4 regions of the Lysinibacillus sp. NPDC056185 genome follow, and region 1 is predicted to be linked to each of the others. Evidence: riboswitches for the same ligand, from Rfam matches in the RefSeq annotation. Region 1 holds a riboswitch; each other region holds the start of a gene.
The links. Region 1 has a riboswitch for S-adenosylmethionine ahead of ACMZ42_RS19530 (Na+/H+ antiporter NhaC family protein). Riboswitches for the same ligand answer to the same signal wherever they lie in the genome.

Region 1 (3,138 bases):
TATATTTTCAATAAATCTAATCCCTATTATACAGAGGATCATTGGTTGGGAGTGGGTCTTTACAATATTAGCGATTGGACCTATTCTTGGAATTGGATTTATGTTCAAATATAGACGCTACGAAATAACTAATGAGAAAGTGTAATTATAACTTTTAAGTATTATCTCTATCACAAAAAATGAATAGCCTCAAATTGAAAAATCCAATCGTTTTGATTATTTCTTTCAAAACAATTGGATTATTTTAATGGTAAATCAATATTTTTTTTAGTGATGTAGCTCAGGCTTTCTTTTCTTTCGGGTATCCGATGAGGATAGCAATGGTTCCACAAATTCCTATAAGGACTGGATAGAAAGAGTATTGCAGCATGCTCACTGGCGATATTCCGGCTACACTAGCGGCTGCTAGGAATTGGGCTCCATATGGCAGTAGACCTTGGATCGTACAGGAGAAAATATCTAATATACTTGCGGATTTTCTCGGCTCAATCTCATACTGTTCAGCAATATTTTTTGCAAGTGGACCAGCAATTAAAATAGCAATCGTATTATTGGCCGTAGATAAATTTGTTAAACCCACTAGGCCGGCAATGCCAAATTCAGCACCTTTTTTCGATTTAATCCTTTTTGTTGCAAGGTGAAGTAGAAAGTCAATCCCTCCGTTAAACTTAATAACCTCCACCATTCCAGCTATTAATATCGCAAGGAATGCCATTTCATACATGCCTGACATTCCTTCGCCGATCTTTTGAAAAAGGCTCATTAAGTGATAGCTGCCATCCGCTAAGCCAACAGCCCCGGCAAGAACAATCCCAGATGCCAGAACAAGGAAAACATTCATTCCAGCTAACGCTAAAATAATAACCAAAACATAGGGAACAATTTTTACCCAACTATAGCTTAAATGCTCCACTTGTGCAGTTTCACCCATTGTGATAACTCCTAAAATAAGGCTCGTTACAATAGCTGCCGGCAACACAATCCAAAAATTCACCTTAAATTTATCCTTCATTTGTGCACCTTGTGAACGAACGGCAGTAATTGTTGTATCTGAAATAAAAGATAAATTATCGCCAAACATCGAACCGCCAACAATCGCTGCCATTACTAAAGCCATGGAAAGGTCGATATGCTCGCTTATCCCAACTCCAATTGGAGCCAGTGCAACAATCGTTCCCACCGATGTACCCATTGATAGGGAGATAAAGCAGGCGATGATGAACAAGCCTACGACAAGTAAGTTTGGCGGAACGACCGATAAAGCAAAGTTTACAGTGGAGTCCACTGCCCCCATGCCTTTTGCTACCGCTGAAAAGGCACCAGCCAAGAGAAAAATAATGACCATCAGCATGACATTTAAGTTTCCTGCGCCTTTGCAAAAAATATCAACCTTTTGCGCAAACGATTCTTTTCGATTCATTGCCAAAGCCACAGCGCCTGAAATAGAAATGGCTACAATGACAGGGAAGGCGTAAAAATCACCTGTAATAACCCCTGAACCAATAAATAAAATTAAAAAAACAACAAATGGGATCAGCGCCCATGGATTCTCTTTCTTCATGTCTACCTCCAAAAAATAAAATTGGACACGTCTTTTGTCCATTCTTTTTACGATAAAAAGGCCTCTTCTTGTAACAACAAGAAGAGGCCTTATATCTATAAAACACTCCTCTTATCTATCAAGCCTTTGCCTGCTGGATTTGGCACAGTAACTTAAATCATAAGTTCCGCTGCCGAGATTTCATCGGGCCAGTCCCTCCATCTCTCTTGATAAGAAGCAAATATATTATTTTTTTTCACAATAATAAATATTATAATAAAAAGTCGATTTTTGCAACATATTTTTAATCAAGCTTGGTTTAAAAGCTATATTAATTAAGGAAATTGAACAAATAAGAGGTTTAGAGGATAGGAAAGCGTGAATTTTTGGTGTCGCTGTTTTTACGCAGCACAACTTGATTTAACAACTGAAAGGGGGAAAAAGGAGGCGCCCTTAGAATTGGAGGGGCGCCTCACCTAAAACATTTGTGGTAAAAATTCCGTCATAAAGCGTTGATTTTTACGTAGCCATATTTTTAAAATCATACGATGTGTTAGGAGGCGTTGTCTTTTTTGTGGTCTAGCCTTTGCTTCTATTAAACTTTGTAGTAGAGTGCATGTTTCTGTTGCCAATCCTTGAGGATCTACGAGGACGTCAAGTTTATAATCAATTAACTGAGCAGCCTGAACCTTTGCAAGTAATTGTGCAAAGCGAGTATTCATTTCTGGAAAGTTTTCTTCTAGTTCTAAGTCGATTAAAGTATATAATGTTTGTTCAATTTCAGCTTCGAGCGCTTGTAATTGTTCAATGGACGGCTGTGTCAAAAAATCACCTCTAGTATTTCAAAAATGCTGCTACACAAGGACAAAGCCAAGTGCCGCGAAAAGTAAACCGAATAAAACTGTAGTGCATATATAAATAATCGCTTGCCTCCATTTTTTCTGCTCTAAGAGTTGCAAACATTCAAAACCAAATGTTGAAAAGGTCGTATATGCTCCTAAAAAACCAAGCCCTATAAACTGCCAAATCCAATCACTTGGATGTAATGCAAATAGAAAGCCAAGTGCAAAAGAACCCGTTATATTAATAAAAAATGTTGCCCATGGGTATGTATGGACAATCAATTTTCCTAGATAAAATCTTGTTAGTGCACCCAAAAATCCACCGATACCAATCATTATCATACGAAGCGCCCCTTTGCTAGTTTAAATCCTAGCCATGCACAAGCTAAACCGCCAAAAACACTTACAAAAATATAAAGAACGGCTTGTAGCCATTTACTATCCTGCAAAAGTAATAGCGTTTCTAAAGAAAATGTTGAAAAGGTTGTAAAAGCACCAAAAAAGCCAGTACCAATTCCTATAATAACAGGTGTTCGCTTTGTAAACGTTGTAAATAGCCATGCTAAACAAAAGCAGCCAATTAAGTTCATACAAAGTGTCGCAAATGGAAAACCACCGTTATTTGAAAGTACTAGACCAAGGCTATATCGACAGATGGCACCCAAAAATCCGCCGATTCCAACAGCTAAAAATGATTTCAAAGTAAAGACTCCTTATTAAAATGTCTATATTAAAAAGTGTATCATGAGATACCCA
Region 2 (3,138 bases), on a different contig from region 1:
CTTCGAACACTTTTCTTATTTCCTAGTATAAAACAAGGATTTAACCAAGTCAACAATACTTATAAAATTACTTGGTATTAATTTTAAACCATTTCATTACTCTCACCAAATGAGGCGAGCGGATGATGTAGCAACGTTTGACGCATTACCAAATGAGGCCTATCGAATGAGAAAATACGTAAACGCTACAACATTAGCCAATGTATTTTATTTATTAAGCTTCTACTTCTTGTTGTGAAGCTGTTACTTGTTCAATAGCTTGTTCTAAATCTGCAATGATGTCCTCTACTGCCTCTAAACCGATTGATAAGCGAATGAGCGACTCGGTTACGCCAGTTTGGATTAGCTCTTCAGCAGATAGTTGCTGATGTGTAGTAGATGCTGGATGAATAATTAATGATTTAGCATCCCCTACATTTGCTACGTGTGAGAATAATTTCACACTATCGATTAACTTACGCCCTGCTTCACGTCCACCTTTAATGCCAAATGTAAGTACAGAACCGAAGCCATTTCTTAAATATTTTTTAGCTAAATTATGGGTAGGGAAATCTTCTAAGCCGTTGTAATTTACATATTCCACAGATGGGTGGTTTCGTAAATATTCAGCTACTGCTAATGCATTTTCATTGTGTTTAGGAATACGCAAATGAAGCGTTTCTAAACCTTGTAATAAATTAAATGCCGCATCAGCACTTAATGTTGGTCCAAAGTCACGTAGCAGTTGCACACGCAGTTTTGTGGCGAATGCTGCATCAGCTGTGTCAATACCATAACGCAAACCGTGATAAGAAGCATCTGGCTCAGTAAAGCCTGGGAAACGTCCACGAGTCCAATCGAACTTCCCTGCATCTACTACAACGCCACCTAAAGTTGTTCCATGACCACCAATCCATTTCGTTGCAGAATGAACAACGATATCTGCACCGTAGTCAATTGGTGTAGAGCCATATGGTGAAGCAAATGTGCTATCAATAATTAATGGTAAGCCGTTTTCATGTGCTATATTTGCTACTGCTTCAATATCTAGTACCTTTAAACTTGGGTTACCGTAAACTTCAGCGAACACGGCCTTTGTTTTATCAGTAATAGCAGCTTTGAAATTTTCTGGATTTGTTTCATCTACAAAAATCGTTTTAATACCGTAGTTTGGTAGTGTGTTAGCGAATAAATTATAAGTACCTCCGTATAAAGAGCTACCTGCAACAATTTCATCGCCTGCCCCTGCAAGATTTAAAATGGAAAACGCGATTGCTGCTGCACCAGATGAAAGTGCTACTGCTGCTGTACCGCCTTCTAATAAAGCGACGCGTTTTTCAAAAACATCTACAGTTGGGTTTGTAATACGAGTGTAAATATTACCAGCTTCCTCTAAGGCAAAAAGACGTTGCGCATGAGCAGTGTCTTTAAAAACGAAAGCCGTTGAGCGATATACGGGTACTGTACGAGATCCTGTTACCGGGTCTGGCTCTTGGCCACCGTGTAACAGCAATGTTTCTGGTTTAAATTTTGTCATTGTATACCTCCAAATGGTTATTTTTTTACGATGGTACCGGAGATGAGGAGGATTTTTTCAGTAGAAAACAAAAACCCTCTTCAGCTAAGAAGAGGGTTGCGGTTGCAAGTTTTCCTCCCCTTATCTGCCAGATCCAAGTAAGAATCTGTAGGAATTAGCACCTTAGCAAGTTCGTCACTTACTGGTTGCCGGGCATCATAGGGCCTATCCCTCCGCCGCTCTTGATAAGAGTATGAGATTCAATTTCCATCGTTGTTACAAAGTATAAACATAGACTTTTTCTCTGTCAATACTAAAATTTTATTTTTTCCGAAACTTCTGTCTGCTTCTTTACGTAATCCAAACACATACACTATTTTAGATATTTATTGTTTTGGTCACCAAAGCATGGACTGATTTCCGTTTCAGCTGGGCGTTTCCTAGGGGCTTCGGGCTAACACAATGTTAGAACTTTTGTGATGAACCCATTATTTGGAAAGGAGAATTTTTATGATAAAAGCCGTTATTATTTTTCTTCTTGTTGGTTATTTGATTGGCTGTATTCACGGCTCTAAAGTTGCTCAGTTTTTATCAGGGGTAGATTTAAAAATGGCCGGTCATGGCAATGCAGGTGCCTCTAATGCAACACTTTCCCTTGGCTGGAAATACGGCATATTAGTTGCACTGATCGATATCGGTAAAGGCGTTGCAGCTATAATCGGTGCACATGTTTATTTAGCAGATATAACACAATTAACAGAAGTACAAGTTTGGCTCTTCATCTATATCGTAGCTTCCGGTGTCATTCTAGGTCATAATTTCCCATTTTATATGGGCTTCAATGGCGGTAAAGGAACTGCTTCAATCATAGGAATATTACTTGCGATTGATTGGAAAATTGGCTTGTTTGCACTCATTTTATTTGTTATTTTATCTTTCGTGACGAACTATTTAATTGTCGGTGTACTTGAATTTTATCTCGTTTTTTGTACAGCCACTTATTTATGGATTCCTGGAGTTGGCCCAACGATTTTAGCCCTATTACTTTTTGGTATAGCCATCATTTTGCATATCGAAAATATTAAGCGATTGATGCTAGGAACTGAGCCTAAAGTAACTTCAGCATTCAAAAAGAAAAAATAAAATCTTTTGGATATTTTTGTCTTTTCTTTGACCGTATATTTTCTCGCAACTGCCCATTATCGCTATAAATAGAGGGTATTTCACATACTAGTTTTTTTACAATAATTAGACAAATTAACTTTCTTAATAAAGCATTTTACTAGCCGATGTGAAAATTACAGTCATGTTTAAGAAAGGATGAAAAGTATGTCTACTTCTGAACAAGCAAAACAGAAACGTAATTTGAAACCACTCTGGATTGGATTAGCCTTCGCTTCATTAATCATCATTACTTTTTTACCTAACAACGGCGATTTACCTGTAGCCGGACAACGAGCTTTGGCTATTTTAGCTTTCGCGGTCATCCTATGGGTTACAGAAGCAGTATCCTATCCCGTTAGCTCTGCCATGATTATTGCTCTCGTTACAATCTTACTAGGGCTAGCTCCGTCAATGGAAGATCCAACGAGAGCGTTAGGAACATCGGATGCATTAAAGTTAGCATTAAGCGGATTTAGTAA
Region 3 (3,138 bases), on a different contig from region 1:
AAGCTTATGACAGCTGAGCAATACGAAGAAATGATTGCAGAATAAGACAAGCCTTTAACTTCTTTCAGCGAGTGTTCAAACATCAGCTAAAAGAAGTTAAAGCCTCCGGCGGATGTCATGGAATCGGAAAGGAGTGTTTAGATGATGTTAGCCTAAGATCATCGCATCCATGCGATAACGGCTAACTAACCTGCGTCGTGCAGGCCTAAGCACAAAGCCGATTCCTGACGCGATTATGTCGAGGCATAATTGATCAGAAAAACGTCGGAAACTACCGACGTTTTTTTTTTATCTTAACCATCCTGCCACTATAGTTGGTAAGGTAAATGCAAGTATATTCCCTTATTAATAGGTATCTAACTGTATCAACGACAAGGTTTGTTGATATAATGAATTATAAGGGATATGTCTAAATGGGGGTGGCGTGATGTTCGAGGGAAAATGCTTAATTGTCGAAGGCCGATCGGATAAACTTCAAATCGAACCTATTTTAAATGAAGACGTAAAAATACTTTGTACAAATGGTACAATTGGTGTGCATCAATTAGAAGAGCTACTCGACCCATATGAGGGTTGTGAGCTTTATACATTTTTTGATGCAGATACATCAGGTAATAAGCTACGGGCATTAATGGACAGACATTATCCAGAGGCTGAGCATTTACGTACGATGCCAACATATAAGGAAGTTGAGACAACTCCGAGGAAAGTGTTAGCGGCGATATTGCTTCGTGCACATTTCTCAATCCATAATGAATATATTTTGTAAGGTTGCGTGAAAAAAAATGGAAGAATGGTCAAAAGAGCAGTGGAACACGGCTATCCAGTCCGGTGAAAAGGCTGCCTTTTATTTATATACGCCAATGTGTGGAACGTGCGCAGTTGCATCGAAAATGATGGCGGTTATTGAGCAATTGCTGCCACAGCTACAGATTGGTAAGGCGAATATTAATTTTATAGAGCAAATAGCTTATGATAATAAAATCGAAAGTGTACCATGTTTACTCGTATGTGAAGGCGGAGAAGTGATAGAAAAGGTTTATGCCTTCCAATCCGTACCATATTTATACGAATTGTTAAAAAACTAATTGACTGAATATTAATCACATGGTAAAGTAACAAATATATTAAAAAAACAATAAATATATCGAACTCTTATAAAGAGCGGCGGAGGGAAGTGCCCTATGAAGCCCGGCAACCATCACAAACGTGAAAAGGTGCCAAATCACCCAAAGATTTATCTTTGACAGATGAGAGAACGGTTTAGCGTATATGTACGTGACCCCTTCTACTTGTCTTTAAGTGAAGGGGTTTTTTAATTTCTTTCAGCGGGTGTCCTGGAATCGAAAAGGAGTGCTTAGAGGATGTTAGCCTAAAACCATCGCATCCATGCGATAATGGCTAACTGACCTGCATCGGTGCTGCTGTCGCTGCGTTAGCACTACGCTTTCGCGCAAAAAATATCTGCAGGCCTAAGCACAAAGCCGATTCCGGACGTAATTTTTATCTGTGCAAAAGCGAAGTGACAGCAACAATTATGCCGAGGCATAATTGATATAAGAAAAGGAGAATTCGCTATGATCAATCTTCAAAATATTACGAAGAAATACAAAACTACGAATGGCGAATTAACAGCAGTTAAAGACGTCAACCTTTCTATTAATAAAGGTGAAATTTTCGGCATTATCGGCTATAGTGGCGCTGGTAAAAGTACAATGATTCGTTTGTTAAATGGTTTAGAAAAGCCTACATCTGGTACGGTGACGGTTAATAATCAAGAGTTTTCGTCCATAAAGGGGCAAAAGCTTAGGGATGCTAGACAAAAGGTTAGTATGATTTTCCAACATTTCAATTTACTTTGGTCTAGAACTGTTGCAGAAAACATCGCTTTCCCACTAGAAATCGCAGGTGTGCCAAAGGCCAAACGGGAAGCACGTGTGAATGAATTGATTACACTAGTTGGCTTGGAAGGGCGCGAAAAAGCATATCCATCACAACTATCGGGGGGACAAAAACAACGGGTAGGTATCGCTCGTGCACTTGCTAATAATCCAGAGGTATTGTTATGTGATGAGGCAACATCTGCACTCGATCCGGAGACAACAGATGCTATTCTTGATCTACTTGTCGATATTAACGAACGATTAGGTCTAACGATTGTGTTAATCACACATGAAATGCACGTTATCCGTAAGATTTGTCATCGTGTAGCGGTTATGGAAGCTGGTGAAATTGTAGAACGTGGTGAAGTATTACAAGTATTCCAAGCTCCACAAGCAGCCATTACGAAAAAATTCGTTTCTCAAATTACAGATACGAAGGAAACACAGGAAACTGTGGCACAAATTAAAGAAAATTACCCTAATGGACAACTTGTTAAGCTAATCTTTGTAGGAGAAAAAACAGAGCAGCCTGTCATTTCACATCTTGTGAAACAGTTTGATGTAGAAGTAAGTATTGTACATGGTAATATTTCGCAAACGAAAAATGGAGCGTACGGTACACTTATTGTGCAAATTGATGGCTCAGAGGCGAACGTTGCTGCTTCACTGAGTTACTTAAATACAGTCGAAGTACAAACGGAGGTGATTACAAATGCTAACTAGTCTTTTTCCGAATGTCGACTGGGAAAAAATGTGGGACGCTACGTATGAAACATTGTATATGACAACAATTTCTACGGTCATCACATTTATACTTGGATTAGTAATTGGAATCTTATTATTTTTATCAAGTCCCAACCAACTATGGGCCAACAAAATTGTAAACTTTTTAACAGGATCAATCGTTAACATTTTCCGCTCGATTCCATTTATCGTATTGATTATCTTATTAATTCCATTCACGAAATTTTTACTCGGCACAATTCGTGGCGCAGACGCGGCTTTACCAGCATTAATTATTGGAGCTGCACCATTCTATGCGCGAATGGTATTAATCGCCTTACGCGAAATTGATAAAGGTGTTATTGAAGCGGCTCGTTCAATGGGTGCCAAAACGTCAACGATTATTTGGAAAGTATTAATTCCCGAATCGTTACCAGCGCTTATTTCTGGTCTTACTGTAACTGCTGTAGCACTTGTTGGTTATACTGCGATGGCAGGTATTATCGGCGCAGGTGGTCTAGGAAACTTAGCA
Region 4 (3,138 bases), on a different contig from region 1:
ACGAGAAGTAGCCTTTTCAGCTAATTGTGGTACTGAAAGTTGAACATTAATGTTACCGCCGCTTAATAATTCCTTCAGTTCGTTTGCAATTTCTACTGAATTCATCGATTAAATACCATCCTTTTTTATAGTATTCCCTAGAGTTTGAGGGAGATTTTCTTAATTTCAAAAATAGTATAACACAATTGCTTAAATAATCTATACTAATTCAGAAATTATTTTTCAGATTTTATTACTTTTCAAGAAAACGACAAAAAGTAAATTGATTCGTTTTGATAATGCTTTTTACCCTATTTATAATAAGTGATCACACATTCACTTTCGACACAGCAAAAATTGTGTTTGGAAGCTTTGGGCTAACATGGGGTTCGCACAGGATGTGAAGTTTTAGCTTGCTTTTTATTAGTTGGAGCTTGTCTTCAACTGAAAAGGGGCTACAATCATATTCATCCACCACATGTTCTGTAGCTAACGCTTTGCTTTTGCTACAAAATGTGCTGTAAAGGGTTACACATATGTTAACACATGATGTAAGGTGGAGAGTAGGGATTATTTTGTTTTAAATTACAGTATAATCCAAATTTGTTTCTATATAAATCCCATACTTTCTTTATAAGAATACAATCAATTATGTCTTGGCATAATTGTAACTGTCGCTTTACTTTCGCTACAGATAAACAATGCGTCCGGAATCTGCTTTGTGCTTGGGCCTGACAATGTTTTTTGCGCGAAAGCGTAGCGTCAGCAAAGGACGATGTTGGACACCCGCTGAAAGAAGTTAAAAATATTTGACAATGTTCGACCTTTTACGTATTATGAGATATTGAACGGATACTCTTATCCCGAGCTGGTGGAGGGTCAGGCCCTGTGAAACCCGGCAACCTGCATGAACTATTTCACGACATGCGCTGGTGCCAATCTGATGCAAGGGGAAACTCCCTTGAACGATAAGAGTGAAAGGTTACGAAGTCATTATTCCTTTCCTCATGTTAAGTAAGCGTGAGAAAAGGATTTTTTTATTGTTAAAAACGAATTAAAGGTAAGTATACAGTCCTTTCCTTATTATAATGACGGATCTTTCAAAAATCCTCGTGTTAAAAGAAGCAGCTGTTTATTTGTGCGGAAGCGTAGTGACAGCAACAACTGTTTTACTGTGCGAAAGTGCAATGACAGCAACAATGGCTTGAGAGTTCAATCCTTAGGGGCGAACTTGACATGGGTAATGAGTACCGTATTAATTCGCAAATATTATTTGTAAAAGTAATAGGAGGAAAATCAAATGACAAACCGTCGACTGTTTACATCAGAAAGTGTAACAGAAGGACATCCAGACAAAATTTGTGACCAAATCTCGGATGCCATTTTAGATGCTATTTTAGCAGAAGATCCAAACGCGCGTGTAGCGTGTGAAACAACAGTAACAACAGGCTTAGCATTAGTAGCTGGAGAAATTACTACTTCTACTTATGTAGATATTAAAGGTATCGTTCGTGATACTGTAGCAGAAATCGGTTATACACGTGGGAAATACGGCTTTGATGCTGAAAACCTAGCAGTTCTTGTTGCTATTGGCGAGCAATCACCTGATATTGCTCAAGGTGTTGACCAAGCATTAGAGGCGCGTGAAGGCTCTATGACAGACGCTGACATTGAAGCAATTGGCGCAGGTGACCAAGGTTTAATGTTCGGTTATGCATGTAACGAAACGCCAGAGCTTATGCCATTACCAATTAGTTTAGCGCATAAATTAGCTCGTCGTTTAACGGGAGTACGTAAATCTGGTGAACTAGCATATTTACGTCCAGATGGAAAAACGCAAGTAACGGTTGAATATGATGAAAACAATGTACCAGTACGCGTTGATACGATTGTAATTTCAACACAGCATGATGAAGAAGCTACACTTGAGCAAATTCAAGCAGACTTAAAAGAATTCGTTATTGCTCCAGTTGTTCCAAGTGAATTACTAGATGCCGATACTAAATATTTCATCAACCCAACTGGCCGATTCGTAATTGGTGGTCCTAAAGGGGATGCTGGTCTAACTGGACGTAAAATCATCGTTGATACATACGGTGGCTATGCACGTCATGGTGGAGGTGCTTTCTCAGGTAAGGACGCAACTAAGGTAGACCGTTCAGCAGCATATGCAGCACGCTATGTGGCGAAAAATATCGTAGCTGCTGGTTTAGCTGATCGAGCTGAAGTACAACTAGCTTATGCGATTGGTGTTGCTCAACCTGTATCTATTGCTGTTGATACATTTGGAACAGGAAAAGTTACGGAAAGTGAAATTGTAAAATGGGTACGCGAGCTATTTGATCTACGCCCAGCGGGGATTATCAAAATGCTAAACCTTCGTCGTCCTATTTATAAGCAAACTGCCGCATATGGTCACTTCGGTCGTACAGATTTAAATGTACCTTGGGAACAAACAGACAAAGCTGACGCATTAAAAGAAAAAGCAGGTTTATAAACTATTCAGCTAAAGCAATGAAGTAGCTGGGAAAATATTTTAAAATACTATTACAGAAAGGGGCTTAACATTAATTTAGCCCCTTTCGCTGTTTTTTAACGAAAAAAATAAGCTCCTATATTGCTCGGTTGCCCAAGCAATCGTGGAGCTGCTTTACATTAATTTTTTGGTTGAAGAGATTTATAGTATTGACCCTTTTCTACATATTCACGTATGATGCGTTCCATATCTTCTTTATCTTCATCGTTTAATTCTCTTACAACCTTTGCAGGACGGCCTAGTGCTAAACTATTTGGAGGAATGACTTTGCCTGGAGGTACTAGACTACCCGCCCCAATGAATGCACCCTCTCCAATCTCCGCTCCGTCTAATACTATAGAGCCCATACCTATTAAGGCTTTTTTTCGAATCGTACAACTATGTAAAGTTACTTGATGTCCAACTGTTACTTCATCTTCAATAATTAGTGGATATTTGGGGCTTTGATGTAAGCAACAGAGGTCTTGAATACTAACTCTTTTTCCTATAATTGTTGGTGATACATCTCCTCGAATAACTGTGTTAAACCAAATTGTTGTTTCAGCACCTATTGTAACGTCGCCGGTAACGGTTGCATAATCAGCAATAAAAACAGAAGAGTCAATATTGGGTTTTTTACCTTT

Region 2: it holds a riboswitch for S-adenosylmethionine, as region 1 does, so the genes downstream of both, ACMZ42_RS22150 (O-acetylhomoserine aminocarboxypropyltransferase/cysteine synthase family protein) here and ACMZ42_RS19530 (Na+/H+ antiporter NhaC family protein) in region 1, are expected to answer to the same signal.
Region 3: it holds a riboswitch for S-adenosylmethionine, as region 1 does, so the genes downstream of both, ACMZ42_RS13850 (methionine ABC transporter ATP-binding protein) here and ACMZ42_RS19530 (Na+/H+ antiporter NhaC family protein) in region 1, are expected to answer to the same signal.
Region 4: it holds a riboswitch for S-adenosylmethionine, as region 1 does, so the genes downstream of both, metK (methionine adenosyltransferase) here and ACMZ42_RS19530 (Na+/H+ antiporter NhaC family protein) in region 1, are expected to answer to the same signal.

The regions. Positions count from the first base shown of each region.
Region 1 covers NZ_JBLLLQ010000023.1:59,132-62,269, forward strand. Annotated here, with positions in the region: gene ACMZ42_RS19530 (Na+/H+ antiporter NhaC family protein) at 281-1,561, opposite strand; SAM riboswitch class I at 1,670-1,777, opposite strand; gene ACMZ42_RS19535 (hypothetical protein) at 2,017-2,364, opposite strand; gene crcB (fluoride efflux transporter CrcB) at 2,395-2,724, opposite strand; gene crcB (fluoride efflux transporter CrcB) at 2,721-3,083, opposite strand.
Region 2 covers NZ_JBLLLQ010000031.1:4,714-7,851, reverse strand. Annotated here, with positions in the region: gene ACMZ42_RS22150 (O-acetylhomoserine aminocarboxypropyltransferase/cysteine synthase family protein) at 215-1,516, opposite strand; SAM riboswitch class I at 1,634-1,747, opposite strand; gene ACMZ42_RS22145 (glycerol-3-phosphate acyltransferase) at 2,006-2,638, shown strand; gene ACMZ42_RS22140 (DASS family sodium-coupled anion symporter) at 2,825-3,138, shown strand, end outside.
Region 3 covers NZ_JBLLLQ010000013.1:11,781-14,918, forward strand. Annotated here, with positions in the region: gene gcvH (glycine cleavage system protein GcvH) at 1-45, shown strand, start outside; gene ACMZ42_RS13840 (toprim domain-containing protein) at 428-769, shown strand; gene ACMZ42_RS13845 (thioredoxin family protein) at 786-1,088, shown strand; SAM riboswitch class I at 1,153-1,257, shown strand; gene ACMZ42_RS13850 (methionine ABC transporter ATP-binding protein) at 1,578-2,606, shown strand; gene ACMZ42_RS13855 (methionine ABC transporter permease) at 2,596-3,138, shown strand, end outside.
Region 4 covers NZ_JBLLLQ010000030.1:29,853-32,990, forward strand. Annotated here, with positions in the region: gene pckA (phosphoenolpyruvate carboxykinase (ATP)) at 1-105, opposite strand, end outside; SAM riboswitch class I at 835-954, shown strand; gene metK (methionine adenosyltransferase) at 1,280-2,476, shown strand; gene ACMZ42_RS22035 (gamma carbonic anhydrase family protein) at 2,635-3,138, opposite strand, start outside.